Regions from separate parts of the Arthrobacter sp. GmRoot5-12 genome, predicted to be linked through region 2. Evidence: predicted binding sites of a transcription regulator. Region 2 holds the regulator's gene; the other holds the start of a gene.
The links. Region 2 encodes LexA, which represses DNA repair genes until DNA is damaged. Its sites were predicted from a motif close to TCGAACANNTGTTCGA; they were not measured.
Positions count from the first base shown of each region.

Region 1: a site for LexA is predicted at 9,676-9,691, ahead of AC6JAM_RS18320 (DUF6504 family protein). Genes of this name have one in related genera too.

Region 1 covers NZ_AP046056.1:3,925,177-3,939,705, forward strand. Annotated here, with positions in the region: gene AC6JAM_RS18265 (glycosyltransferase) at 380-2,269, shown strand; gene AC6JAM_RS18270 (endonuclease/exonuclease/phosphatase family protein) at 2,274-2,951, opposite strand; gene AC6JAM_RS18275 (thioesterase family protein) at 3,107-3,910, shown strand; gene AC6JAM_RS18280 (PadR family transcriptional regulator) at 4,052-4,594, shown strand; gene AC6JAM_RS18285 (ABC1 kinase family protein) at 4,599-6,311, shown strand; gene AC6JAM_RS18290 (lipoate--protein ligase family protein) at 6,380-7,129, shown strand; gene AC6JAM_RS18295 (mycoredoxin) at 7,169-7,426, opposite strand; gene AC6JAM_RS18300 (SOS response-associated peptidase) at 7,559-8,320, shown strand; gene AC6JAM_RS18305 (VOC family protein) at 8,416-8,838, opposite strand; gene AC6JAM_RS18310 (chorismate mutase) at 8,858-9,178, shown strand; gene AC6JAM_RS18315 (hypothetical protein) at 9,206-9,595, opposite strand; gene AC6JAM_RS18320 (DUF6504 family protein) at 9,728-10,078, shown strand; gene AC6JAM_RS18325 (DNA polymerase III subunit alpha) at 10,098-13,589, shown strand; gene thrS (threonine--tRNA ligase) at 13,705-14,529, shown strand, end outside.
Region 2 covers NZ_AP046056.1:253,507-268,035, reverse strand. Annotated here, with positions in the region: gene dapF (diaminopimelate epimerase) at 1-575, shown strand, start outside; gene AC6JAM_RS01200 (class I SAM-dependent methyltransferase) at 547-1,170, opposite strand; gene hflX (GTPase HflX) at 1,607-3,187, shown strand; gene AC6JAM_RS01190 (ATP-dependent DNA helicase) at 3,180-5,240, shown strand; gene lexA (transcriptional repressor LexA) at 5,319-6,053, opposite strand; gene AC6JAM_RS01180 (LysM peptidoglycan-binding domain-containing protein) at 6,407-6,808, shown strand; gene AC6JAM_RS01175 (histidinol-phosphate transaminase) at 6,917-8,035, shown strand; gene hisB (imidazoleglycerol-phosphate dehydratase HisB) at 8,097-8,723, shown strand; gene hisH (imidazole glycerol phosphate synthase subunit HisH) at 8,720-9,481, shown strand; gene AC6JAM_RS01160 (CG2302 family histidine operon protein) at 9,482-9,640, shown strand; gene priA (bifunctional 1-(5-phosphoribosyl)-5-((5-phosphoribosylamino)methylideneamino)imidazole-4-carboxamide isomerase/phosphoribosylanthranilate isomerase PriA) at 9,737-10,483, shown strand; gene AC6JAM_RS01150 (SseB family protein) at 10,503-11,387, shown strand; gene AC6JAM_RS01145 (MFS transporter) at 11,445-12,740, shown strand; gene AC6JAM_RS01140 (DUF1844 domain-containing protein) at 12,876-13,262, opposite strand; gene infC (translation initiation factor IF-3) at 13,664-14,529, shown strand, end outside.

The sequences.
Region 1 (14,529 bases), 3.7 Mb from region 2:
TCCCTGGCGCGAAATTAGGTACCCGTTACTGGTGCTGCCCGCATGTGCAGGCCGTTATGCTCCAAGCTACGGCGAAGTCGGGGCTGCTTGATCTCTGGGCAGGTAAACCGGACAACCACCGTATTAGCCCTGACGTGTCCCATTTTTGGGGCCATCTCCGGTTGGCTGAATCTACATCCCAGCCACGAAGCAAGGTTGGTGAGCCAGTTGTCCATTCCTCTCCTGTCACCGGGTGCCACGTCACAGCCAGGCTTACTGCCGGGCCGGACTCCTGCGGGGGTCCAGATCCCTGCCACTACACAGCGACATCAATATCCTGCATTCTTCGGCATGGTGGCGCATGCGGCGCGGGAGCGCGTCCTCCCGGTACCCGGGCAGCGTGAGGACCAAGATGCCGCGCTCCGCCGCCGGTAGTGCCTTCGCCCGGCTTCGGGGCAGCCGGCCCCAGGATCCCCGCCATGCCCTGGCGCCCCAGGCAGGAGACACCATGACCGCCGTGCTCGATGCCCCCGGACGCAACGGTGGGCGCCTGCGGCCCCGCGATGTGGTCTTCGCACTGGCAGGTGTCGTATCGCTGGTGCTCGCCGCAGGGGCGGCCTCCACCGTGGACCTGCCCGTCAACAGCGACCTCGGGCTCGTTGCCGTCCTGCCCTATCCGTACTGGATAGGGCTCGTGCTGATCAATCTCACCTTCATCGCGGCGCTGCGGGGAGACGCCCGGGGCCCGGCGGGCCGCGCAGTGATGGTGTGGCTCCTCGCAGTGCTGGTTGTGGAGCTGTTTGGGACCGCAGCGTTTGTGACCGACATACCGCGGGGCGAAGTAGCGTTCAGGCATTTGGGCATTGCCGACGCACTATCAAGCACGCAGGTCATAGATCCTGACATTGACGCGTACTTCAACTGGCCGGGTTTCTTTGCCCTCCTGGCCACGGTCATCAAGGCATCCGGCCTCCAACCGGTGAGCATAGCCCTGTGGGCTCCTGTGTTCGACGTTGGGCTGTGGCTCATGGCCCTGGCAGTGCTTGCCCGGACCTTGACCGCTGATCCGCGACGGCGTTGGCTGGTGCTCTGGCTTTTTTGCCTGGGAAACTGGCAGGACCAGGACTATCTGTCCCCGCAGGCCTTCGCTTTCTTCCTGTACCTCATCCTGATCGCCCTGCTCGTCGGACCATTGGCCGCGAACCCCGGCACTTTCCGTGGCTTTCGGCCCGCCGACCTGGCGGTTTGGTGGCGGGGCCGGTCCCCCTGGGAGCAAAGGCCGCAGCACCGGGTGAGCGCTTTCGTGGTGGCCCTCCTGCTTGTCGCTGTGATCTGTGCAAGCCATCAGCTGACGCCCTTCATGATGCTCATTGCCATGACCGCCCTCAGCCTCAGTGGGCGTCTCTGGTCCAGCCGGCTGCCGCTGATCACTGCTGTGGTGCTTGTACTCTGGCTGGTTTACCCGGCAAGTGCCTATCTCATTGGACACCCGCCCCTTGAGGACGCAGGATTCCAGGGTGCGGTTGCGGCTAATGTCGTTGACCGTGTCACCGGGACCCCGGGCCATTCCCTCGTAGTGAAAGTCCGAATGGTCCTGACCCTCGTGCTGTGGGTCCTCGCGGCGGCAGGGGCGGTACGGGACTGGCGTAGGAAGCGGCTTGACATCCGGGTGGTCCTGCTTGCAGTCACCCCGCTCCTGCTGTTCCCGATGCAGTCATACGGCGGGGAAATGCTCATCCGCGTCTCCCTGTTCGCGCTGCCCTTCGTCGCCCTGCAGGCGTCCTCGGCCCTGCTGCCAAGGGAGGGCGGCACGCGCCTTCCTTTCCTGGCCGTGTTGGCCCTCGTGCCCACCTTCCTGCTGCTGACCTTGTTGATCGAGACCAGCAGGTTCGGGAATACGAAGTTCGACATCTTCACCGACAGTGAGATGGCCGCCGTGGCCGAAGTGGAGCGGATCGCGCCTCACGGCGCGGCCATTATTTCCGCTGCCCACCCCACACCGTGGCGCAGCGATGCCTACCTGGAACACCGGTACCGGACCATGGACGAGTTGTGCCGGCGGGACTTGTCAGCAGCGAGCTGCGGCCCAATCTTCTATAACTACGGCCGGCACAACCCTGCCGGCGCCTTCGTGCTGCTCATGCGGTCAACAGAGGCAAGCCTCGAGCTCCAGGGCCAGAGCACCGAACGCAACTCCAAGGAATTGGAAGACTGGCTAAAGGCCCAAGGAGGCGTGGAGCTCATATTCAGTAACGCCGACGCCCGAATCTACCGGTTGCCGTCGCCCTGATCCTTTAGTAGCCCTCGCCGTACTCGGCGGTCACCAGGATGGGCAGGTGATCGGAGTTTCCGCGCGGCAGGGTTTCCACGCTGGTGATGTCCAGGCCCAGGGACGTGGCAAAGTCGAAATGACCCTTGAACACCTTGTACCTGGTGTAGGTCCGCCTGTTGCTCAGCGAGAGGGCGTACCCCGAGTTCTTCATATGCATGTCCAGGTTCTTGGTGAAGAACGGATAGTTGAAGTCGCCCACCATCAGGGTCATCAACCCCTTGCCCATGCTCAGCAGTTCGGCGTGGGCTGCGTGGATCTGCTTCCTGCGCAGCGAGTTCGATGCGGTCAACGGGGCTGCGTGGAACGAGCCGATCACCAGTTCATGCTGGGTTTCGTTGTCCATCACCCGTGTTCCGATGAGCCGCTCATGGGCCGGGGCCAGCACCCGGTCATGCATGGATTTCTTTAAGGCGAAGGATTGCGTGTCCAATGCCGTGAACCGGGTGGTGCGGTAATAGATGGCCAGCCCCAGCCGGTTGCCCTTGGTGACGTCGGCCAGGTGCAGGGGACCAAGGGTCTCCGGCAGATCGCTGGAATCCACTTCCTGCAGGCACAGCGCATCGATGTCATGGTTCCGTGCCAGGGCAAGAAGCTCGCCGCTGGCCTTGTGCTTGCGGAGGTTATAGCTGATGACGCGCATGGAACCTCTTTTGGGTTGCTGACAGGACCAGTTCCTGAGTCTAGTCCGATTGGCACCCGCACCCTCCAACATTTCGTGGCCTTGCCGCAGCGTGCCTTCCACGGCCGGAGGATAGAGTTAGTGCCAATTCACTGAAATTCCGTAAGGGGCCAGCCTTGACTGCAGACCTGTCCGAACTCGCCGGGGGCAACTTCTATTACCAGGACCTTGGCGGCGGCCTGTTCCGGTCCACCATCCACGCCCAGGGCGCCTGGAACGCCCACGAACAGCACATGGCTCCCGCTTCCGGGTTGATGGCAGATGTCCTGGAACGGCACCAGCCGCGCGGGGACATGCGGATGGCCCGGATCAGCTACGAAATCCTTGGGCTGATTCCCGGCGGCGAGTTCCGCATTGACACCACCACCCTGCGGCCCGGCAGGACCATCGAACTGGTCCAGGCCGAGCTGGTGGCCGGGGGCCGGACCGCGATCCGTGCCACCGGCTGGCGCCTGCAGACCAGTGACACCGCAGGGGTGGCCGCCGTCGAGGACGCGGCGATACCGGGGCCCGATGAATGCAAACCCTATGACGGCTCCGCCGTGTGGCCCGGAGGCTACATCCGGTCCCTCGAAATGCGGGTGGCCGAAGGGCACCGGCCGGGCGCCGGGAAAGTATGGCTCCGCACCGACCATCCGCTGACCGACCGGGCGGACAGCGGTGACTTCCCGCGGCTCATGGGTCTGGTGGATACCGCCAACGGCATTGCCGCCCGGGTACCTCCGGGCAAGGACAGCTATGCGTTCCCCAACCTGGACCTGCAGATCCACATGTACCGCAGGCCCGAGGGGGAGTGGCTGGGGCTGGACAACGCGGTGTCGTTCGGCCGCGACGGGATCGGGCTGACCTCCACCGTGCTGCACGACCGGCAGGGCCCGTTCGGCCGCGCTGAACAAATCCTGACCCTGCGCAAATCCTGACCCGGCGCACGTCCTGACAAGTACGCGGGCGGTGGCCGGCTGCTGGTTGTCCGCGGGCAGCATCCTTGCTCCTGGTATGGTGCGCGGCGTATATCGCTGAGTATCGTTGTATATCGTTCGCGATCGGCAAAGGAGTCCATCATGCGTGCTTCACACCCCACAGGGGGATTCGGCGGAAACAATCTGGACGGCATGTGGCAGGCCGTGGAGGAATTGCGCGCCCGTTTCGACAAACGGGTGGGAACCCGCGCCGGGAAGGGAGAGGTGCGGGCAGCGGTGCTGGCACTGCTCGCGGAACGGCCCATGCATGGGTACCAGATCATCCGGGAGATCGAGGAGCGCAGCGGCGGCAGCTGGAAACCGAGCGCGGGTTCTGTCTACCCCACGCTGCAGCTGCTGGCCGATGAAGGGTCCATCAGCGCCGAGGAATCCAACGGGCGGAAGATCTACTCGCTGACCGAAGCCGGCCGTGAGGAGGTGGCGGCCCAGCGGGGATCTGCGCCATGGGATCCGGCGGCCTCCATGGGCGGAGGCGGCATCGCTTCCCTTCCCAAGGCCGGGATTGAACTGGCCCAGGCTGCGGCGCAGGTAGGCCGAACCGGTTCAGCGGAACAGGTGCAGCAGGCAGTGGCAGTGCTGGACGAGGCCCGCCGCCGGCTCTACGCCATCCTCGCCCGGGACTGATCGGGTGTCGTCGATCCTCCAAGCCAGGGACGACCCGCAGCGCCCGTTGAGGCAGCACCGCGGGCGCTACCGGCGGATCCTGCGCTTCGCCGCCTGGAACCTTGCAACCACGTGGTGGTTTGAGCTGTTCCTGCCGCGGATAGGGCTTGGTGGCGTCGCCGCCCGGACGCGCTCCCGGAGGATGCGGCAGTTTGCCCGGCGGTTCCATGACCTGGCCGTGGAACTCGGGGGCCTGATGATCAAGGTGGGCCAGTTCCTGTCCTCCCGGCTCGACGTCCTGCCTCCGGAGATCACCAAAGAGCTCGAAGGGCTGCAGGACGAGGTGCCGCCGGTGGCCTTCCCGGGAATCGCCGCCCTGGCGGGACAGGAACTGGGTGCACCGCCGGACCAGGTTTTCGCCTCCGTGGACGAGTCTCCGATTGCAGCCGCCTCGCTGGGACAGGCCCACCGGGCCCGCCTGGACCCCCTGGATGCCGGGGACACTGGACTGGATGCCGTGGTCCTGAAAGTTCAGCGTCCGGGCATCGGCGCCATCGTCGACGTCGACCTTGCCGCGCTGCGGAAAGTAGCCGGCTGGCTCAGCCACGTCCGGCTCGTCTCCCGCCGCGCCGACATGCGTGCCCTGGTAGAGGAATTCGCCATGATCAGCCTGCAGGAGATTGATTACCTGCACGAGGCAGTCAACGCCGAGCGCTTTGCGGCTGACTTTGCCGGTGATGACCGGGTGGCGGTACCGGAAGTTGTCTGGGAACGGACAACCCGCCGTGTACTCACCCTTGAGGATGTCACGGCCATCAAGATCACCGATGCCCGTGCGCTCCGTGCCGCGGGCATCGATCCCGCCACGGTGGCCCCGGTTTTTGCCGCCATCATGTTCGACCAGCTGTTCACCAACGGCTTCTTCCATGCGGACCCGCACCCTGGGAACATTTTCGTCACTCCAGTCCGTGCAGGCGCAGGCGAACGCCCCTGGAAACTGACGTTCATTGACTTCGGCATGATGGGCGAGGTTACCCCATCCACGCGCAGCGGCCTGCGGAAGCTCCTGATCGCAGCAGCCGCACGCGACGGCAAGGGACTCGTGGCGGCGATCAACGACGTCGGCGTCCTGATGCCGTCGGCGGACAGCGTGGGCCTGGAACGCGCCATGACCCAGCTCTTTGCCCGCTTCGGCGGCATGGGCTTTGCCGAGCTCCGCGAAGTCGACCCCCGGGAGTTCCGGGATTTCGCGGTGGAGTTCGGCGACGTGGTCCGCTCGCTGCCGTTCCAGCTGCCGGAGAATTTCCTGCTGATCATTCGAGCCATGTCCCTGACCTCCGGTGTGTGCAGCGCGCTGGATGAACGTTTCAACCTCTGGGACTCGGTGGAACCCTACGCGGCGCAGCTGCTGCGCGACGAGCGCGGCAACGTGGTGCAGGACGTGGCCCGGCAGGCGCTCGATGCCGCCGGTATTGCCTTGCGCCTGCCCGGCAGGCTGGACGCGCTGGCCGGCCGGCTTGAGGAGGGGTCGCTGGAGGTGGCTGTTCCGCGGCTGGAGCGGCAGGCGGCGCGGCTGGAACGGGCGGGACGGCGCGCGGCCTCCGCCGTGGTTTTCGGTGCCCTGCTGGTGGCCGGCGCCATCGTCCGCGCCGACGACCTGGCGGCCGGGAACGCGCTGATGGCTGCGTCGTCCCTTCCGCTGCTGCACGCACTGTGGGCCGGGCGCCGGGTTCGTTAAGGCGGTTGCCGCCGTCGGGCGTAACCTAGGGATGGCCTGCCCGCACCCGACCCAGGAGTTTCGCAACAATGCACCACACCGGTACTGGACTCCGCACGCTTACCGTGGTGCGGCAGGACGTGTCCCTCGGCGCGGGCCGTGACCTTGAATTCGGCCTGGAGCTGCTGGCCAGGGCAAGGAGCGGCGGCATCGGCCCCACCCTGCGGCTGTACCGGCCGGCTCCCACTGTGGCGTTCGGGCAGCGGGACACCCGCCTGCCCGGCTTTGACGCCGCCGCCCGTGCCTGCCGGGACAACGGCTTCGAACCCCTGGTCCGGCGGGCGGGGGGACGCGCGGCCGCCTACCACCGTGGCACCCTTGTGGTGGACCATATCGAACCGGACGCGGACGCCGTCGCCGGTTCCAAAACCAGGTTCGGTTACTTCGGTGAGCTCTTTGCGCAGGCGCTGCGGGGCGTTGGGGTGCAGGCGGCGGTGGGGGAAATCCCAGGCGAGTACTGTCCCGGTGAATTCAGCGTGCATGGAACGGATCCAGCGGACAACTCCCGGCGGGTGAAACTGGTGGGTACCGCGCAGCGTGTGGTCTCGGGTGGCTGGCTCTTCAGCTCCGTCATCGTGGTGGAGGATTCCGCCCCGATCCGCAAGGTCCTCACCGACAGCTATGCCGCGCTCGGCCTGAACTGGGACCCGGCAACCGCCGGTGCCGCCAACGACCTGGTGCCCGGCCTTAACGTGGCAGCCGTTGAGCGGTCCCTGCTGGAAACATATGCGGGCCATGCCACCCTGGAAACTGCTTCCTTCAGCAGCCTGGGGGCATGACCCGCACTAAAGTTGCGGCGATGCCGCGTCTTGGGCCGGTCAGGCAGCCAGCCGGCTCTTGACCTCGGCAGCAGACGGGTTGGTGGCTGCGGAGCCGTCCGGGAAAAGCACTGTGGGAACCGTACGGTTGCCCCCGTTCAGCTGCTCCACGAGTTCGGCAGTGCCGTCCACCTCTTCGATGTTGACTTCCGTGTAGCCGATGCCCTGCGCGTCCAGCTGCTTCTTGAGCCGGTTGCAGTAGCCGCACCAGGTGGTGGAGAACATGGTGATGGTGCCGGATTCGGGAGTGAAGTCCACAGGGATCTCCTATACGTCGCTTGAAAGGTTTCCTTACCGTCAACCGTAGCGTGGCTGCCGGTATTCCCCGGTGCCTGACGCCTGGAACGGCGCCGGATGACAGTTTGTGGCGGCCGGTGGCAAGCTGGTGCCATGTGTGGACGCTACGTAATGGCACGCGCCGTGGGGGACCTGCTGGCTGAGTTCGATGCCGAGCTGGAGAGCGAGGTGAGCATCCCGCCGTCGTGGAACGTGGCACCCACCGATGCCGTCCCCATCGTGCTGGAGCGCCTGGTGGATGACAGTGCCGCGCCCCGGCAGGTGCGCCAGCTGCACGTGGCACGCTGGGGCCTGGTCCCGTCCTGGGCCAAGGACCCCGGAATCGGTTCCCGCATGATCAACGCCCGGAGCGAATCGGTGCTGGAGAAGCCGGCGTTCCGGAAGGCAGTCCAGTCCCGCCGCTGCGCGGTCCCGGCCGATGGCTACTACGAATGGAAGCAGGGACCTGGGAAGTCGAAGCAGCCCTACTACGTGCACCCGGGCACGGACCACGGGCTGGTCTTCGCCGGCCTCTACGAGTGGTGGAAGGACCCCTCCGTTCCCGAAGGGGATCCGGGCCGCTGGCTGCTCTCAACGTCCATCCTCACGGCAGACACGCCTCCGCCGGGGTCTGAATCCACCATCTTCGGGAAGCTGACGGAGCTGCACGACCGCGTCCCCCTGCCCATGGACAGGGACACCATGGAGGCATGGCTGGATCCGCAGGCGGATGACGCCGCCGGACTCGTGGACCTGGTGCGGTCCGGCGTCAAGAATGCCGCGGCCGACTGGCGGGTGGAGTCGGTGGGCAAGGAAGTGGGCAATGTCCGCAACAACGGCCCCGAACTGATCCGCCCGGTCGAAGCCCTGTTCTAGCTGCCCTGTTCCAGCGCCCTGTTCTAGCGGCCTGTTTTCCCAGCCCTGTTTTTCAGCCCAGCTCCAGCAGCCGCACCCCATGGTGAGGCCGGGGATCAGACGGTGACCCTGCCGGCGTCGTCCACTGCCCAGGTGGGGTTGTACGCCACTTCCCAGCGGAACCCGTCGGGGTCGGCAAAATAGCCCGTGTAGCCGCCCCACGGCTGGGTGACCGGCTCGGCAATGATGTCAGCGCCGGCCTCCGCGGCCTCTTCCATGACCCTGTCCACGTCCCCGGGACCGGCGACGTTGTGGCTGAGGGTGATGCAGGGGATGCCGGCGGGAGGGCTGGTGCCCGCTTCGGCCTGCATTTGGCGGACGTCCCACAGGGACAGCACCAGGCCGTGGTTCACCTGGATGAACAGCACTTCCCCGGCAACCTCACGGTGGACCGGCCAGCCAAGGCCATCAACGTAGAAGTCGCGGGATGCCTGAACATTGCGGACTCCGAGGGAGATAAAGTCGACTCTTGGCTCCATGCTTCGATACTGTCAGATGATGGCGACAATTCAAGGAAACGATAGGGATGCCCGGGCCGACAAGGAACAGCTCGCTGCCGTTCGGGTTGCCGTTGATGAGGTGGATGAACAGATTGTCACCCTCATTGCCCGCCGCGAACGGCTGATCAGGATCGCCGGGACCCTCAAGGGTGATGACGCAGAGGTGCGTGCCCCGGGCCGGGTGGAGCGGATCATCGAGCACGTCCGGTCCGCCGCAGAGAAAAAGGACATCGATCCGGACATCGTCGAAGCAACCTACCGGGCGATGATCTCCGCGTTTATTGAACTTGAACTGCGGATCCACAAAGAAAACAGCTGACCTGTTCCGGGGGCTGGCGGAGGAGCCCTAAAGGGCTTCCTCCACCGGCACCCCGTGCTGGAACTCCCGGCCGTCCGCCTCACTGAAGGCTGACAGGACATGGCCCTGCCCCAGCCCGGTCAAGGCCGTCGCGGGAAAGCTCCCGGTAATGCTGTTGTCCGAGTGGGACACTCCCGACAGGTCGTAGTCTTCCTCGATTCCCTGGTCCCGGTTGAACGAGTAGCAGGCGATTGCCTCCCCGTTCATGAACTCAATGCACAGCCGTCGTTGCATGGAATAATCCGGCGAGGCTCCCATCAGGCCCACCACATAGGCCCCGGAGTCCGGAATGGTGCCGTCGATGTCGAACCGTGCAACCAGGGTGGAGTCCTGGGTCTTGATGCTTGCCTGCTTCAGGAGTGCGTCATCGGTACTCATGCCATCATCCTGCTCCCTGCCGCACGCTCCGTCCACCCCCGCCTATGTTTTGCTGCCTCCCCGGCGTAGACTGGATTCGTTCGAATACATATTCGAATAAGGGTCAAAATCTGCAGCTGCAGGGAGGCGCACGTGGGCATGTTCAGCGAGTCCGTTGACGTGGTGTGCTCCGCTTCCGGGCAGCCGGAATCCCTGACGTGGGCAGGAACGTCATACATCGTCTGTGCCGAACCTGTCCGCTGGTATGAACGCCGGCAATGGTGGGCAGAGGATACCCGGGCTCCGCTGGGAAGCGGACCGGGCGTGGTGGACCACGAAATCTGGCGGGTCCAGGTACTGCCTGCCAAAGTGGCGTCCCGCCCGATGGGGCCAGGAGAACCTGCCGTTGCCGAACCCCTCACCCTTGACCTGACCCGCCATATCCGCAGTGGCCGTTGGCGGCTGCTGCGGATCCATGACGGCCTTCGCCCCAAAACCGCATGAATCCCCACCTCCCATCACCATGAGCTTTACCCACCTCCACGTTTCCACGGCATTTAGTGCCCACTACGGTGTCTCCTGGCCTGAAGAGCTGGCAATGGCGGCCGCAGCCGACGGCGCAACGGCCCTTGCCTGCACCGACCGGGACGGGCTGTACGGCACCATCAAGCACCTCAAGGCCTGCATGGCGGCGGGCATCGACCCCATAGTGGGGGTGGACCTTGCAGTATTTGACGACGACGGCGATCATCGCACACAGGTATCCGGCAGGGTGGTGGTGCTGGCCCGCGGCCACAACAACGGTGCCGGGTACCGTGCGCTGTGCCGGCTGGTTTCCGATGCCCACGCCAGGACCTCGGGGAAAGCCGGGGGAGCGGTGCCCGCCGCGGTCACCCGTGCCGAACTCGCCTCCCGCACCCTTGACCCCCAGACCCTCAAGCCGGTGCTGACCGTCCTGATTGGACCGGATTCCGACGTCGGACGGGCCATGGGTGGCCGGCGCTACCTGCGTCCACGGACCCTGTTCAAGCAATGGCTGGATGCCATGCCCGCTGGAACGGTCGTGGCGGAAATTGTCTCCCAGCTCAGCGCTCCGGGGACTCCCTTCAGCACCGCACATGCAGTCCGCATGCTCAGGCTCGCAGAGGAACACCACGTACCCGCCATCCTCACCAACGCCGTCAGGTACTGTGCCGCAGACGGCGCACCAACCGCCGACGTCCTGGATTCTGCCCGGACCCTGAAGTCCCTTCCGGAACTTGCAGGTGAACCGCTCCTGCAGCCCACCGGGCAGGGCTGGCTGAAAACCTCCGAACAAATGCTGGGACTGGGAAAGGAAATCATTTCCGCTGCCGGTTACGGTGCAGCAGACCTCAAACAGATGATGGCGCAAACAGAGGCGCTCGCCGACCTCTGCCGGATCGACCCCAGCACCGATATGGGGTGGAAGCAGCCAGTGGTTCCGGAAGCATCGGTTATTGGGATCAGCCAGGATCCGCACGCCGAACTTGTCCAGCGCTGCCATGCGGGAATCGGCAGGCGTTTCCCGGGGATCTCAGGAAAACCCGAACAGGAGATGCTGTCCCGGCTGGAGCATGAGCTTGGCATCATCCGGAACCTGGGTTTCTCCGCCTATTTCCTGACGGTGGCGGAGGTATCCCGCATGATCCAGGACATGGGGGTCCGGGCGGCCGCCAGGGGCTCAGGTGCCTCAAGCCTGGTCAACTACCTGATCGAGGTCAGCCATGTGAATCCCCTCCAGCATGACCTGATCTTTGAACGTTTCCTTTCCAACGACCGTGCCACCCTCCCTGACATTGACATCGATGTGGAAAGCGCGGAACGCCACAACGTGTACCACAGGATTTTTGACCGGTTCGGCCCGGAGCGCGTCACCCTGATGAGCATGCAGAACGGGTACCGGGCCCGGGGGGCGGTTCGCGACGCCGGGCTCGCGCTGGGCATGGACGACGGCGAGGTGGGGGAGATCGCCAAGCAGTTGTGGCGCTTTTCCGCCCGGAAGTTCCGTGAAGCCCTGCAGGAAAAGCCCGAGCTCCGGGAGTTCGCCGGCAGGGTGGAGCAGCGCGACATGGACGGGAACCAGCAGCTTGACCTCCTGGTGGACCTGACCGAACGCCTGGACCGGCTGCCCCGCCACATCTCCATGCACCCGTGCGGAGTGATCCTGGGCGATGCCACACTCCTGGACCGCACCCCGGTCCAGCCAAGCGGCCTGGGGCTGCCCATGAGCCAGTTCGACAAGCACGACATGGACCCCATGGGCATGCTCAAACTCGATGTCCTGGGGGTGCGCATGCAAAGCGCCATGGCCTTCGCAGTCCGGGAGATCATCCGCATCCACCCCAGCAAGAAGGACGTGGTGGAGGCAGGAAGGCACCCGGCAGGACCTGACGGAACAGGCCCTGACTACATCGCCGGGGACGGCCGGATCGACCTCAACGCCGTTCCCCTCGACGACGAACCGACATACCAGCTGATCAGGAGCACGCACACCCTGGGCTGCTTCCAGATTGAATCCCCGGGGCAGCGGGAGCTGATTGGAAAGATGGCACCCCGGGAGTTCAACGACCTCATCATCGATATTTCACTGTTCCGTCCCGGCCCCATGAAATCCGACATGGTGCGGCCCTTCCTGGAACACCGGCACGGGTTCGCCCCTGAGGTCTACCCCCACCCGGACCTTAAACCGGTGCTGCAGGAAACCCATGGGGTCACGGTGTTCCACGAACAGATCCTGAAAACCCTCGACATCATGACCGGCTGCGGGCTTGCCAAAGCCGACGAGTTCCGCAGGGCGCTGAGCAGCGACGACGGTGAAGCCAGGGTGGAGGAATACTTCCGGCGCAATGCAAAAACCAGGGGATACACCCCCGAAGTAGTGGACAAGGTATGGGGGACATTGAAGTCGTTCGCCAGTTTCGGCTTCTGCAAAGCCCACGGTGCTGCCTTCGCCGTCCCCACCTACCAGTCCGCCTGGCTTAAGACACACCACCCGGAAGCCTTCCTTGCCGGCTTATGGGAGCACGACCCCGGGATGTATCCCAAACGGCTGCTGGTGGCCGAAGCCCGCAGGCTCGGGATACCCATCCTTCCCCTGGACATCAACCGGAGCAAAGCTGAATACCGGGTGGAGCGGATCGAGTCCGGCCAGGACGCCGGCAGGCTGGGGATCCGGCTCAGCCTGAACGGGATCTACGGGCTGTCCGCAGCCGAATTGAAGCGGATAGTGGCAGGCCAGCCATATGACTCACTGGCAGACCTCCGCGCGCGCTCGCGGCTCAGCAAGCCAAGCATCAGGCGGCTCGCCCAGCTGGGAGCCTTTGATGCCCTGCACCGGGAAGCCGGGGGAACAGCCAACCGGGCCGACCTGGTGCAGCACCTGCAGCAGCTCCAGTCAGCCACTGGCGCGCGCAAAGGCGCCGACATCCTGGAGGGACAGCTGTCCCTACCCTTGGGCGATATTGAACTGCGCAACATCAAGCCCGGGCTTCCAGCCCCCACGCTGGTGGAAAACGTCCGGGCGGAACTGGACCTCATGGCCGTCGATGTCAGCACCCATCTGATGGAAAGCCACCGTCCCCTGCTGGAAAAGCTGGGCGTCACCACAGCCGATAAACTCCTCAGCCTGCGCAACGGGACCGAAGTGCTGGTGGCCGGGGTGCGGGTGGCAACCCAGACCCCTCCCATGCGCGGCGGACGGAGGGTGGTGTTCATCAGCATCGACGACGGCACCGGCTGCGTTGATTCGGTCTTCTTCCATGAGGCCCAGGAAAGTGCAGGGCCACTTTTGTTTGGCACCCGCCTGCTGCTGATCCGCGGCACCACCCGAAGGACCGGCCCCCGGGGGATCAGCCTGAGCGCAAGCATGGCCTGGGACCTCAGCCGCACCGAGACGCTGCCCTTCCCCGAGTCCTCGCCGGCGGCTGCCCAGGACGGCCCGCATCCCCTGGACGGCATCAGCAGGACGCTGGCGATTACCGGCTTTAACGGGTGAGCGTGCTGTGCGCCGCGTTGGTGGGCTCAACCGGAACCGATAGCATTGACGGTGGCTGGCTGTGGTCCCCGTATGCCACAAGCTATGAAGCCTCAACTTTGAATAGGAGACACCCGTGTCAGATGCCCAGCAGATCACCCTTCTCGTCGATGGCGAAGAGACCAAGGTGACTACCGGGACAACCGGTGCGGAACTCTTCTTTGAGCGCCGTGATGTTGTTGTGGCCCGCGTCAACGGCGAGCTGAAGGACCTGGACCAGGAACTGCCCGAAGGCGCCGAGGTGGAAGGCGTAACCATTGATTCGCCCGACGGCCTGAACGTCCTGCGCCACTCCACCGCCCACGTGATGGCACAGGCAGTGCAGCAGCTGCGCCCCGACGCCAAACTCGGCATTGGCCCCTACATCACCGACGGTTTCTACTTCGATTTCGACGTCGCCGAGCCTTTCACCCCCGAGGATCTCAAGACCCTCGAAAAGATGATGCTCAAGATCGTCAACCAGAACCAGAAATTCGTCCGCCGCGTGGTCAGCGAGGACGAGGCCCGCGAAGCCATGAAGAACGAGCCCTACAAGATCGAACTGCTCGGCAAGAAGAACGACGCTGCCGAGGCAGGCGAGGGCGTGAACGTCGAGGTCGGCGCCGGTGACATCACCATCTACGACAACGTGGAGCGCAAGGAAGGCACCACCGTCTGGTGTGACCTCTGCCGCGGCCCGCACCTGCCCAACACCAAGATGATCTCCAACGCCTTCGCGCTGACCCGTTCGTCGTCGGCGTACTGGCTGGGCAACCAGAAAAACCAGCAGCTGCAGCGCATCTACGGAACCGCGTGGCCCACCAAGGAAGCGCTGAAGGCATACCAGGAGCGCATTGCCGAGGCCGAACGCCGCGACCACCGCAAGCTCGGCTCGGAACTCGACCTCTTCTCCTTCCCGGAC
Region 2 (14,529 bases):
GCGGATCACTCACCATCGGCACCCGCGGAGGGGTCAAGACCGTGGTCCGGACAGGGAACGGTTACGCGGTGGACATGGGCCCGTGGGAGTTCATATTCCCCGGGGAGGCCAGCGCCAAGGCGATGGATTCCCTGGTCACTGCCGACGGCCTGGAAGTTCCCCGCCCGGCCCTCTCCGTGAGCATGGGCAACCCACACACCGTAGTGGCCCTCGCGGAACTCAGCGAGCTCGAAGGCACCCGCCTCTTCACTGCTCCCAAGGTCGATCCGGTCCCCGTGAATGGGACCAATGTGGAGTTCGTCGTCCCTGCGGAGCCTCTGGTCCATGACGGCGTCGGATCCGTGACCATGCGGGTGCATGAGCGAGGCGTGGGGGAGACCCAGTCCTGCGGAACGGGGGCCTGTGCTGCCGCCGTCGCCATCCGGCACTGGGCCGGCGCGGAAGCCCCTGATGCCTGGCGGGTCAACGTTCCCGGAGGTGTGGTGGGCGTGAAGTTCTTCGCCGGCCCCGCCGGCCACGAGCACGTGGAACTCAGCGGCCCCGCCGTCATTGTGGCGAGCGGGACGCTTTCGTAACCTTCAGGATCCGGAAGGACTTGGACGTTGACTCGCGGGTCACGGTAAAGGAACCGTCCAGTTCGGCGGCCAGCCAGCGCTGAAGCGAATCCGAGCCCAGGTTCTTCTGCACCACCAGCCATGCCGTGCCGCCGTCCGCGAGGCGCGGAAGCCACAGCTTCAGCAGGGCGTGCAGTTCGTCCTTGCCAATCCGGATGGGCGGGTTGGACCAGATGGTGTCGAACCTGACGCCGGCGTCCACCTCCTGGGGTGTACTGGCGACGACGTTGGACAGCCCCAGCGCGGCCGCGTTTTCGTTGGTCAGGGCGACGCAGCGTTCGTTGACGTCCACGGCGTAGACCGTCGACCCGGGCGCCAGCAGCGCCATGGTGAGTGCGATGGGCCCCCAGCCGCATCCGATATCCAGCAGGTTCCCCTGGGGGTGCGGCGCCGGAACATCGGCGAGGAGCACCGCGGTGCCCTTGTCGATCCCGTCCGGGCTGAAGATTCCCGCGGAGGTGTGGAGCCTGCGGGTCTCGCCGGCCAGCTCCACCGTGAGTGGCTTACGGGTAAAGGGGCCGGCGGGGGACGTGCTGAAATAGTGTGCGGACTCCATAACTGGCCAGAGTAGTTCCCCTTGCAGCGTAATGGGAAACCGTGCAGAACCCCCTCTGCTACGCTGGATGGCATGTTCCTGATCTTCGAGTAGCCGGCACGGGCCACGCCCGTCCCCGCAGCCTGTCCTCCAGCGACAGCCCGTCCCGCAGCGATGCAGGTTTTTCAGCCTTCCGCTTGTGCACCGGCCAGACGCATCTGTTCTGCCCGGCCGCCGGACGATACTCGAAAGTCAGCCTCCTGCTGCACTTCCCGCTATTTTTCCGGCCTTTTTAGCCCTGCCGCCCCTTGACGCGGCATCCCGGCCCCGGCATCGCAGCCGGCCGCGAGACAACCAGGAGAATTGCATGACCGCAGGCCGTCAGCCCAGCGCGAATACGTTCCAACTTCCAAGCAATCAGCACTATTCTGGAATTGCCGAATCTTCAAAGGAGACCATGACCAGCCAGCCCAACACCGGTTCCGATCCAGCCGCCCAGGACATGAGTCCGCAGGAAATCCAGGCTGTTATCGACCGGATCCTCGCCAAGGACGTCCCGGCCAAGACTGTCAGCACGCCCGGCGGTGAGAGCAACGGCAATGGAAAAGCGGTGCTCGGCAAGGCGCAGGCCATTTCCCGCCTCGACGAAGAACACTCAACATACGACGGCGACCAGCAGGACCTCGAGGAACGGCGCGCGCTGCGCCGAAGGGCAGGCCTGTCCACCGAGCTCGAAGACGTCACCGAAGTTGAATACCGCCAGCTGCGCCTGGAGCGCGTGGTCCTGGCCGGGATTTGGTCCGAGGGAACGCTTGCCGACGCCGAAAACTCGCTGCGTGAGCTGGCAGCCCTCGCCGAGACCGCCGGTTCGGAGGTCCTGGATGGCATGGTGCAGCGCCGTGACAAGCCGGACCCGGGAACCTTCCTGGGGTCAGGCAAGGCGCTGGAGCTCAAGGACATCGTCATGTCCACGGGCGCGGACACGGTGGTGGTGGACGCTGAACTTGCGCCTTCCCAGCGCCGCGGACTTGAGGACATCGTCAAGGTCAAGGTCATCGACCGCACGGCGCTGATCCTTGACATCTTCGCCCAGCATGCCAAGAGCCGTGAAGGCAAAGCGCAGGTGGAGCTCGCGCAGCTCGAGTACCTGCTTCCGCGCCTCCGCGGCTGGGGTGAGTCGATGTCCCGCCAGGCCGGTGGCCAGGTGGGTGGCGCTGCCGCCGGCATGGGCTCCCGAGGTCCTGGTGAAACCAAGATCGAGTTGGACCGGCGCCGGATCCGTACCCGCATGGCCAAGCTGCGGCGTGAAATCGCCGCAATGAAGCCGGCACGCGAGACCAAGCGGGCCAACCGCCGTCGTAATGAAGTGCCCTCCGTGGCGATTGCCGGGTATACCAACGCCGGCAAGTCCTCACTGCTGAACCGGCTTACGGACGCCGGAGTCCTCGTGGAGAACGCACTGTTCGCCACCCTGGATCCCACCGTCCGCAAGGCGGAAACCGCGGACGGCCTGGGATACACCCTGGCCGACACCGTTGGATTCGTCCGTTCGCTGCCCACCCAGCTGGTGGAGGCCTTCCGTTCGACCCTCGAGGAAGTGGCGGACTCGGATCTGATCCTGCACGTGGTGGACGTGTCGCATCCGGACCCCGAAGGGCAGATCGCCGCCGTCCGGAAGGTCTTCAGCGAAGTTGATGCCCGCAAGGTGCCGGAGATCATCGTGCTGAACAAGGCTGATGCAGCTGACCCGTTCGTGGTGGAGCGCCTGAAGCAGCGCGAACCGCGGCATGTGGTGGTCTCGGCCCGGACGGGTGAGGGCATCCCGGAACTGCTGAAGGCCATCAGCGAAGCCATTCCCCGGCCTTCGGTCAAGATGGAACTCCTCATCCCGTATGACCGCGGAGACCTGGTCAGCAAGCTCCATGAGTCCGACGCTGAAATCCTCAGCGTTGACCACGTTGAGGCAGGTACCAGGGCTGCGGTGAAGGTCCGCGAGGGCCTGGCGTCCGAACTGGAACCATTCATCGTCAATGAGTGACCCCGCCGCCGGCGAAACCGCGCAGACGGCCGGCGAGCAGTTCGTCATCGAACTGCTCGACCGCGCCGTCGCCGGCATGGGCGGACAAAGCCGCACCGGACAACACGAGATGGCCCGGCAGGTGGCCCGGGCCATCAAAACCGGCAACCACCTGCTGGTCCAGGCGGGCACGGGCACGGGCAAGTCGCTGGCCTACCTGGTGCCGCTCATCGCCCACGCCCTGGAGAGCAACAAGCCCGCTCTGGTGTCCACGGCCACGCTGGCCCTGCAAACCCAGATTGTTGGCAGGGACCTGCCGCGGCTGCTGAAGAACATCACCCCGGCCCTGGAACGGCCGGTCAAGGTTGCCTTGGTGAAAGGCCGGTCAAACTATGTCTGCCGGCACAAACTGGAAGGCGGGTTCCCCTCCGAGGAGCCTTCCGAGGGTCAGCTTTTCTCCTTGGGCGAAGACACCAGCGTCCCGCACTTTGCCGCCTCCGTGGGCGGACCCTCGTCCCAGCTTGGCAAGGAGGTGGTGCGGCTCCGCGAGTGGGCGGAGAAGACGGCCACCGGCGACCGGGATGAGCTCCTGCCTGGTGTGACGGACCGTGCCTGGCGCCAGGTCTCCGTCACTTCCATGGAGTGCCTGGGGGCCCAAAAGTGCCCCATGGCCGCCGAGTGCTTCAGCGAGCTGGCCCGGCAGGACGCAGCCGAGGCAGATGTGGTGGTGACGAATCACGCCATGCTGGCCGTCAGCGCCTTCGAAGGACTTGCAGTCCTGCCCGAGTACGACGTCGTGGTGGTGGATGAAGCGCACGAGTTGCAGGACCGGGTCACCGGAGCCGTGTCCGGTCAGCTGTCGGTGGCCATGGTCCACGCTGCCGCTTCCGGCGCCCGCAAACATACCGCCATCACGGTGGACGCGCTGAACGCCGCAGCCGCAAACCTTGAACTGGCCCTCGCCGGTGCGCCCAGCGGCCTGCTTCCCAACGGGCTGAACGACGAACAGCTGGACTGCATGGACCAGTTGCGGGAGGCGTGCCGGGCCGCGTTGTCCGATTCCAAGGGGGACAGCAACGCCACGGCCGACGGCGGCCGGCAGCTGGCCCGGTCCCGCCTCATGCTCATCCTGGAATTGTGTGAGCGGCTTATTGCTGCCCGTGAAAACCGCGAGGTCGTGTGGTTTTCCCGGGCCGGCACGTTCGATCCCGGCCAGGGATATTCCCAGCCCGATGACAATGCCCCGGTGCTGGTCAACATCGCGCCGCTGTCCGTGGCAGGCAGGCTCCGGGAAGGACTCTTCGCCGGGCACACCGTCGTGCTGACGTCCGCAACCCTCGCCATTGGCTCGGCATTTGAACCCGCGGCCGGGGGACTGGGCCTTATCGGCGACGGCGCACCCAGCTGGACGGGTGTGGATGTCGGCTCGCCCTTCGACTACCCGAAACAGGGCATCCTCTACGTGGCCGGCCACCTGCCAAAGCCGGGCCGCGGCGTTTCGCCGGAGGCGCTGGAGGAACTGGAAGCGCTCATCAAAGCGTCCGGCGGGGGTGCCCTCTGCCTGTTTTCATCCCGACGGGCTGCCGAAGAGGCTGCCGACGCCCTGCGGCCGAAGCTCGATGTGACTGTCCTCTGCCAGGGCGAGTCGACCATGACCGCTTTGGTGAAGCAGTTCGCCGACGAACCGGACACCTGCCTCTTCGGGACTATGTCCCTGTGGCAGGGGGTTGACGTTCCGGGAGGCTCCTGCCGCCTGGTGGTGATCGACCGCATCCCGTTCCCCAGGCCGGATGATCCGCTGATGACCGCGCGTTCGCGTGCCGTGGCCCAGGCCGGCGGAAACGGCTTCATGTCCGTCTCGGCCACGCATGCCGCCATCAGGCTGGCCCAGGGTGCCGGCCGCCTGATCCGGTCCACGGGAGACAAGGGAGTGGTGGCCGTTCTGGATTCCCGGCTGGCAACAGAGCGCTACGCCGGATTCCTCCGCGGCGCCCTGCCGCCGTTCTGGGCTACCACGGACCGCAGCAAGGCGCTGGCGGCATTGGCCAGGCTGGGCGCGGACGCGGCCACGTAGGGCCCGGCAGGCGAACGACGCCAGCGGGGGCAGCCGCCGTGCAATTTCCGGCAGGCCGTCCCTTCGCGGGAGACGCGGTCAGAGGGAACGCAGGACCGAGACAACCTTGCCCATGATGGTGGCATGGTCGCCCAGAATGGGTTCGTACTGCGTGTTTTGGGGCAGCAGCCAGGTGTGGCCGTCGCGCTGGCGGAATGTCTTGACGGTTGCCTCGTCATCCAGCAGGGCAGCAACGATGTCCCCGTTGGCTGCGTCCGCCTGGCGCCGCACCACCACCCAGTCACCGTCACAGATGGCGGCATCCACCATGGAGTCGCCGGCCACCCTAAGCATGAAGAGCTCGCCCTGGCCGACCAGCTGGCGGGGGAGCGGCATGACATCCTCCACGAGCTGCTCAGCGAGGATGGGACCGCCGGCAGCGATCCGGCCAACCAGCGGAACCATGGCCGTATCCAGCGCGGTGGGCAGCTCCGTTACCGTGGCACCGCCGCCCGTGGCCTGCGGCGCGGGGGAGGCGCCGGCGGCATTGCTTCCGCTGTCCAGCGTGAGGGGCATCAGCACCTCCATGGCCCGCGGCCGTTTGGGGTCGCGCCGCAGGTAACCCAGCTTCTCCAGCTGCGAGAGCTGGTGGGTCACGCTGGACAGGCTGGCCAGGCCAACCGTGTCGCCGATCTCCCGCATGGAGGGCGGGTAGCCGTTGTCATTGACCGAGCGCTGGATGGTCTCGAGGATCTTCTTCTGCCGGGGGGTCAAGCCCTTGGCGGTCTTCCTGGGTTGCGGGGCGGTCCTGCCCCCGGCGGCTGCTGCTGCCATATTCGCCAATGCCTTTCGCTTGCCGCCGGATCTTCCGTTGCGGCCTGTTCCACAGCGCCGCCGGAAGGACTCCCACTGTCATTGTCAGACCCTGCTGTTCAACTTCAGTGGTGGTTGTTCTTTGGTTCAAAGCTAGGCCAGCCACATTGCTTTTTCAAACATTTGTTCTAGCGAGTCTCGACATTGTTCGTTGATAGGTGCTAAAACTTAACAAGCAAAGTTCGAACATGTGTTCTAGCCAGCGATTGCCCCGTTCGAAAACATGGCCGGAGAAGCTCCGGACATGGTGTGAACGGCAGGGCGGCAGCGGGCGGACACCCGGGCAGCACGGCAGGTCCAGGAGGGCTTAGTTCATGTCAGCTTTATCTCTTCACCAGGTTTCACCTACGCACCGCGTTTCCCTGCAGACCCGGAAGCCCTCGCAGCGCCGGACGCCGTCAGCAGCGCCCCTGCGGCTGACCCGCCGGGGGCGGATCGTCCTGATCGGAGTTCCGCTTGTGCTCCTCGCGGTACTCCTGCTGTCCCTGTCCGGACTTTTCAACGCACCGGCCAAGGCATCCGATTCAGCTGCGGATTTGGCCGTGACGCCGACGGTCACCGTGACGGTGCAGGCGGGCCAGTCGTTGTGGAGCATCGCAGGCGCTGTTGCTCCGGACCGCGATGCCCGGGACGTGGTGGCGGACATCGTCCAGCTCAACAACCTTCCGGCCGCCGCTGTGCTGCCGGGGCAGCAGCTGTTCGTCCCCACGCACTGAGCGGCACCTGGGGTTGGCCTTTGAGAAAGATGACCGGGACAGCAACGCCGGTGGCGAACAGAATCCGTCACATTTTCCGGTAGTTGCCGCGGCAACTAAACTGTTCAGGTGAACGACCAGCTAGAGCGTCTGAACCGACTTCCCCTCCGCAGCAATCTTCGCGGGCTGACCCCCTACGGGGCACCCCAACTGGACGTTCCCATTTTGCTGAACGTCAATGAGAACACCCATGGTGTTCCGGCGGACGTGCGCGCCGCCATCAGCGCGGCGGTCACGGAAGCAGCTGCAGGCCTCAACCGGTACCCGGACAGGGAATTCACCGACCTGCGGAAAGCTCTCGCGGAATACCTGGGGCACGGGCTCGACGAATCAAACCTCTGGGCAGCCAACGGCTCCAACGAGGTCCTGCAGCAGATCCTCCAGGCCTTCGGCGGCCCCGGCCGCACCGCCCTGGGCTTTCCACCCACGTACTCCATGTACCCTCTGCTCGCCAGCGGAACCGACACCCAATACATCACGGGAGTGCGCTCGGAAGGCTACGACCTGAGCGCCGAATCCGCCGCCCGGCAGGTCGAGGAGCTGCGGCCCAACATCGTCTTCCTCTGCTCGCCCAACAACCCCACGGGGACCGGCCTGGGGCTTGACGTTGTGGAGGCTGTCTATGACGCCGGCGAGGACAGCCAGACCGTGGTGATCGTCGACGAGGCCTACCACGAGTTCGCGCATGACGGCACGCCCAGCGCCCTGACCCTGCTGCCCGGCCGGGAGCGGCTGATAGTTTCCCGCACCATGAGCAAGGCCTTCGCGCTCGCCGGCGCCCGCCTCGGCTACATGGCCGCGGCCCCGGAGGTCACCGATGCCCTGCGGCTGGTGCGCCTTCCGTACCACCTGTCCGCGATTACCCAGGCAACCGCACTGGCCGCGCTCCAACACCGCGAGGCACTGATGGCCGATGTCCAGGACATCAAGGCGCAGCGGGACCGCATTGTGGCCGAACTGACCAGGATGGGCCTCAAGCCTGCCGCCTCGGACTCCAACTACGTGTTCTTCGGGGGCCTGGAAAATCCGCACCAGGTATGGCAGGAGCTGCTGGACGCCGGAGTGCTCATCCGCGACGTGGGCATCCCCGGCCACCTTCGGGTCACCGCAGGCACTGAGGCGGAAACCACAGCCTTCCTTACCTCCCTGGAACGCATCCTTGCGGGCCAGGCCGCGCTTCCCGCCTAGACTTGATACTGCGGCGCTGGGCGCCTTGAACTACTTCTTCTCCCACAAAGGATCCTTCACCATGAGTCCCACCGGATCGAATACGGCTGCGGCCCGGACCGCCCGCATGGAGCGTGCCACCAGCGAGTCCTCCGTGCTCGTGGAGATCAACCTCGATGGAACCGGCGTATCGGACATCGATACCTCCGTGCCGTTCTACGACCACATGCTCACGGCCCTGTGCAAGCACTCCCTGATCGACATGACGGTCAAGGCCACGGGTGACACCCACATCGACGTCCACCACACTGTTGAGGACGTGGCCATCACCTTCGGCGAGGTCCTGCGGACCGCCCTCGGGAACAAGGCGGGGATCCGCCGGTTCGGTGAGGCCACCGTTCCGCTGGACGAAGCGCTTGCGAACGCTGTGGTGGACGTGTCCGGACGCCCGTACCTGGTGCACGGGGGCGAGCCGGCCGGGCAGGAGTACCATCTGATCGGCGGCCACTTCACCGGTTCCCTGACCCGCCACGTCTTCGAAGCCATCACACTGCACGCCGGCATCTGCCTGCACATGAACGTGCTGGCCGGACGGGACCCGCACCACATCGTCGAGGCACAGTTCAAAGCCTTCGCCCGCGCCCTCCGCGCCGCCGTCGAACCCGATCCCCGGGTTGAAGGCATCCCCTCCACCAAGGGGGCGCTGTGAGCGGCCAGGTCCTCAAAGACGGCGCGATCATCGACCCGTCAGCATCAGGCAAGCTGCCTTCACCTGAGGGCAAACCCACGGTCACCGTGCTCGATTACGGTTCCGGGAACGTCAGGTCCGCAGTCCGGGCACTGGAACGTGCCGGCGCGGAAGTAATCCTGAGCGCCAAGCCCGAGGATGTACTGAACGCGGACGGCCTGGTGGTTCCGGGCGTAGGTGCGTTCGAGACCGTCATGCGCGAACTCAAGGCCGTGGACGGCATCAGGTTGATCGGCAGGCGGGTGGCAGGCGGACGCCCCGTGCTTGGAATCTGCGTGGGCCTCCAGGTCCTTTTTGAAGCCGGAGTGGAACACGGCACCGAAGCCGAAGGCATTGGCGAATGGCCCGGCAAGGTAGAGGCCCTCCCCGCGGAGGTGGTTCCGCACATGGGCTGGAACACGGTCAAGGTGCCGGAAGGCTCCAAACTCTTTGCCGGGGTCGAAAACGAACGCTTCTACTTCGTGCACTCATACGGCGTGCAGGAATGGAACTTCGACGTCATCCAGCCACGGATGGCGCCGCCCCTGGTCACCTGGTCCGAACACGGCGGCCCCTTCATCGCCGCCGTCGAGAACGGCCCCCTCTGCGCCACCCAGTTCCACCCCGAAAAGTCCGGCGACGCCGGTGCGCGGCTCCTGCGCAACTGGGTGGAAGGCCTGCGGAAACCGGCCGGCGGTCAATCCGCTGCAGCACCGGCGGACGCCGGCAGTGACGCCTAGATGTGGTCGGTACTCCTGATGGGCCTCGCCGGCATCCTCATCGGTGGCGGCATCTCATTCCGGCAGCAGCGCAAGCCACTCTGGACACAGGTGGCGTTCTACGTCCTGGCCGCCATGTCACTGGTGGCGGCCTACCTGCTGACCCTGCCGGCAAACTGACCACAGCCCACAGCGCGAGGGCCGCCAACTTCACCCCAACAGCATCGCGGACCCAGCGCCCTGCTTTCCGCACCGAAATCGACACCGAGGATGAGTATGACCACCGCACATGACCTGCCGGTACTTGAACTGCTGCCAGCCGTCGACGTCGTAAACGGCCAGGCCGTCCGGCTGGTCCAGGGCGAGGCGGGCAGTGAAACCAGCTACGGCACCCCCCTTGAAGCTGCGCTGAACTGGCAGCAGCAAGGCGCCGAATGGGTGCACCTGGTGGACCTGGACGCCGCCTTCGGCCGCGGCTCCAACGCAGACCTGCTCCGGGAAGTCGTGGGTCGGCTGGACATCAAGGTGGAGCTCTCCGGTGGCCTCCGCGACGACGAAACACTGGAAGCCGCCCTTGACCTGGGCGTGGCCCGGGTCAACCTGGGAACGGCTGCACTGGAGAACCCGGAGTGGACCCGCCGGGCCATCGAACGCTTTGGCGACAAAATCGCCGTGGGCCTCGACGTCCGCGGAACAACCCTCGCCGGCCGCGGCTGGACCAAGGAAGGCGGGGACCTGTGGGAGGTCCTTGGCCGTCTCGAAGAGGCCGGCTGCTCCCGCTACGTCGTGACCGACGTGACCAAGGACGGCACTCTGCAGGGCCCCAACGTCGAACTCCTCCGCCAGATGGTGGAAAAGACCGGCAAGCCGGTTGTGGCTTCCGGCGGCATCTCCAGCCTGGACGACCTGAAGGTCCTCCGGTCCCTGGTCCCGCTGGGCGTGGAAGGCGCGATTGTGGGCAAGGCCCTGTACGCCGGAGCCTTCACGCTGCCCGAAGCCCTCGACGTCGCCGGCCGGCGCTGACCCGGCGGACATCGACCCCATGCCTAACGTCGAGGAGCCAGGGCGGCAGCCAGCACGCCAGCTGCCCGGACATATCGCGGCAGCCCTGTCCGGCGCTGGTGGCGCCACGGATTCGGCGGGCCAGCCATGGGCAGGACGCAGCCTGGCCGGTGACGACGGCAGGATCCACAACTTCGAGGACGACGACGGAACGGCCGACGCCGGTTACCTCGCCGCCCTGGACGCGCTCCGGCAAGGGGCAGGCGATGAAGCGGGCGTCGTGGCCGCCCTGGCAACGGCCCGGGTCTTCATTCCGATTGTGGCGCAGCTGGCTGAAGAGTCGGAAACAGCCCACGGACTGCACGCTGACAAGCAGGCGGACATGGCGCTGGTAACGCTGAAGGCGGCCGACGGCAGGACTGCCCTCCCCGCCTTCACCTCGGCCGCCGCGCTGGCCGCCTGGCATCCAGAGGCCCGGCCCGTCGCCGTGTACGCCGCGCGGGCTGCCCTCTCGGCAGTCGCCGAAGGCGCCGAGCTCCTGGTCCTGGACCCGGGCGCCGACGTGACGTTCGTGGTGCGCCGTCCGGGGGTCTGGGCACTGGCAAAGCAGCACGACTGGACCCCCTCCTACAACGACCCCCAGCTGGCCGATGAAATGGCGCGCGCAGCCTCCGGGTTCGCCGCCATCCGCAGCATTGGGCTTATGCCGGGCAGGGGAGTGGCTTCCAGTGCTGCCGATGGCGCAGTAGTCCCTGGCGGCGGTGCCGGGCCGGAACTTCAGGTGGTGCTGTACCTTGAGGACGGCCTGGACGCCGCCGGTGTCCAGAAACTGGTGGCCAACCTCCAGGCGGAGTGGTCGCGGAATGTATTGTTTGGGGAGCGCGTCGACTCCTTGGAAATCAAACTGAGGCGCGCTCCCGACTAGACGCAGCCGGATGGGTGATCCCCGCCAGTGCTGCGGCATACCCTGAAGGACCGTTTCGTGAATTTCGCTCTCTACCGGGAGTTGCTCGCCGTCCGGCCAATCCGGCGGCTGCTGCTGGTTGGCATGATCGCCCGCATCCCGCACTCAGCGGCCGGGGTGCTCCTGACCCTGCACATCGTCCTCACCCTTGGCCAGGGCTATGCCGCGGCCGGCGCCGCCGCAGCAGTCATGACCATCGGTATTGCCCTGGGCGCCCCGTGGCGCGGCAGGCGCGTTGACACCGTGGGGTTGCGGACCGCACTCATCCCGTCCGTGATCTCGGAGACGCTGATCTGGTCTGTGGTGCCGCACGTGTCCTACCAGTGGCTCCTCCCACTGGTCTTCGTGGGCGGCCTGCTCACGCTGCCAATTTTCAGCGTGGTCCGGCAGTCCCTGGGCGTCCTGGCGGAGGGCGACCAGCGCCGCACCGCGTTCGCCCTGGACGCCATCACCACCGAAATGGTATTCATGATCGGGCCGGCCGCCGGCGCCGTGGTGGCCACCAGTGGATTCACCGTTGCCGGGTTGACCGTGGTGGGCGTGGCCACGTCCCTGGCAGGGCTGTCCCTCATGTGGTTCAACCCGCCCACCCGCAGCCCGGCGCAAACCGCCGAATGCGCCGGGGATGAGCAACATGCCGCGGAAGCCGCCGTGGTCGCCACCGCTCCGGCCCACGTCCAGGAAGCCGCCGCGGAACTGTCACCGGCCGGGACGGCCGGCCGTGCGGCAGAGGGACTGCGCGGAAGGCTGGCGGGCGGCTTCGCGTGGTTCACCGCAACGGTCGCGGCACTCTTTGCCGTTGCCGCCGGCGCCGGCATGGTCCTGAGCGGCACCGACGTTGGCATCGTTGCGGCGCTGGAAACCGGAGGCCGCCAGAGCGAGATCGGCATCGTGTTCGTCTTCTGGTGCGCCGCCTCGGTGGTGGGCGGACTCATCTACGGCGCCATGCACCGGCCCATCCCGCCTGTCATCCTGCTGCTGGGAATGGCGGCGCTGACGCTGCCCATGGCCTTCGCCCACGACACCTGGACGCTGGCACTGGTTTCCATCCTGCCCGGCATGCTCTGCGCTCCCGTCCTCTCCGCAGCCTCCGAAAAGGTCGCGGACCTGGTGTCGGAGGAACGGCGCGGGGAGGCGATGGGCTGGTACGGCTCAGCCCTGACCGCCGGTGTTGCCCTCGGCTCGCCGCTGGCCGGCATTTTCATCGACCTCATGGGACCGTCCGGGGGTTTTGTTTCGGTTGGCGCCGCCGGCGTCGTGCTGTGCCTGGTGGGCCTGGCCCTCCAGCAGCGCCGCCGAAAAGCCGCCGCCTGATATTTCCGTCCGCCGCGCTGAACGGCAGGTACGGAGTGGCCGGTCAAGCCCCGGGTGCTTTGCCTGGAAACGACGACGGCGGGACGACCTTGAAAGGCCGTCCCGCCGTCGGACGCTGCTTGGGTGGGTTCTTCCTTAGTTCACTGCGCCGGTGTACTTTTCGCCCGGGCCCTTGCCCGGTGCATCCGGAATCAGCGACTCTTCACGGAACGCCAGCTGGAGGGACCGCAGCCCATCGCGCAACGGTCCGGCGTGCTGCGAGCCGATTTCGGGGGCAGCTGCCGTCACCAGGCCGGCCAGGGCGGTGATCAGCTTCCGGGCCTCGTCCAGGTCCTTCAGCTCGGCCGCGTTGTCTTCTGCGGCCAGGCCAAGCTTTACCGCGGCTGCGCTCATGAGGTGCACGGCGGCCGTGGTGATGACCTCGATGGCGGGGACTTCCGAGATGTCCCGGATCTGTTGTGAAACGTCTGCGCCTGCGTCACCGGGCTCGAAGACGTACGAATTACTGTCTGAGGTGCTCATACTGGTAAGCTTGACACAGACCGACTGGATGTCGTTATTTCAGAGATTGTCCCAAACGATCAGGTTCCCAACAGCGCTTTTGCGGCGTTGACGGGAATTTTTTCTGTAGAATGGCTTCCAGTTTGCAAGCGGAGTTCTCTCCCACCCGCGTCAGCCGCTGTCCCAGGCGTTCCTTTGGAACCTGCAGGGGACGTAAGGTTGCCGGGTATCTGGTTGGGCATGGACCGGCACACGCCGGGACTGTGTGCGTGCAGCCCTGACGGGGTTGCCGAGCCAACCTATCTGAGGCCTTCGATTGCTCCGGCAATTGGGGGCCTTCTCTATTTGCCGGACTCAACAACAAACACAGGAGCTTTAACATTAGCGAGCCAAGAATCAATGAGCGTATCCGCGTCCCCGAGGTGCGGCTGGTCGGCCCTGCAGGTGAACAGGTAGGAATCGTCCGTATTGAGGATGCCCTGCGACTGGCTGCCGAGTCCGACCTTGATCTCGTTGAAGTTGCACCTCAGGCGAAGCCTCCGGTGTGCAAGCTGATGGACTTCGGCAAGTACAAGTACGAGGCCGCGGTCAAGGCACGTGAGGCCCGGAAGAACCAGACGAACACTGTTCTGAAGGAAATCCGTTTCCGGTTGAAGATCGACACCCACGACTACGAGACCAAGCGCGGCCACGCCCTGCGCTTCCTCGGTGCCGGGGACAAGGTCAAGGCCATGATCCAGTTCCGTGGCCGTGAGCAGCAGCGTCCGGAGATGGGCATCCGCCTGCTCCAGCGCTTCGCGGACGACGTCGCCGAAGTTGGCGTGGTGGAGTCCAGCCCCCGCATTGACGGCCGCAACATGGTCATGGTGGTTGGGCCGCTGAAGAACAAGGCTGAAGCCAAGGCTGAGGCACGGCGCGCCACGCAGCGGGCCGAGGCCAAGGCCCAGAACGAAGCCAAGGCTTCCGGACGCGTTGACACGTCCGGCGAGGACCAGGCCCCCTTGACGCAGTCACTGGCGGACCTGCTGCCCGAAGGTTTCACCGTCTCCACGGAGCCGGAGGCTGTAGCCGAGGACAACGCCCCCGCCGAGGCGCCCGCTGTTGAGGCACCCGCTGTTGAGGTACCTGAGCAGGAAGCTCCGAAGCAGGAAGCCCCCAAGGCTGCTGCGCCGAAGCAGGAAGCTCCGAAGCATGAAGCCCCCAAGGCTGCTGCGCCGAAGCAGGAAGCTCCGAAGCATGAAGCCCCCAAGGCTGCTGCGCCGAAGCAGGAAGCTCCGAAGCATGAAGC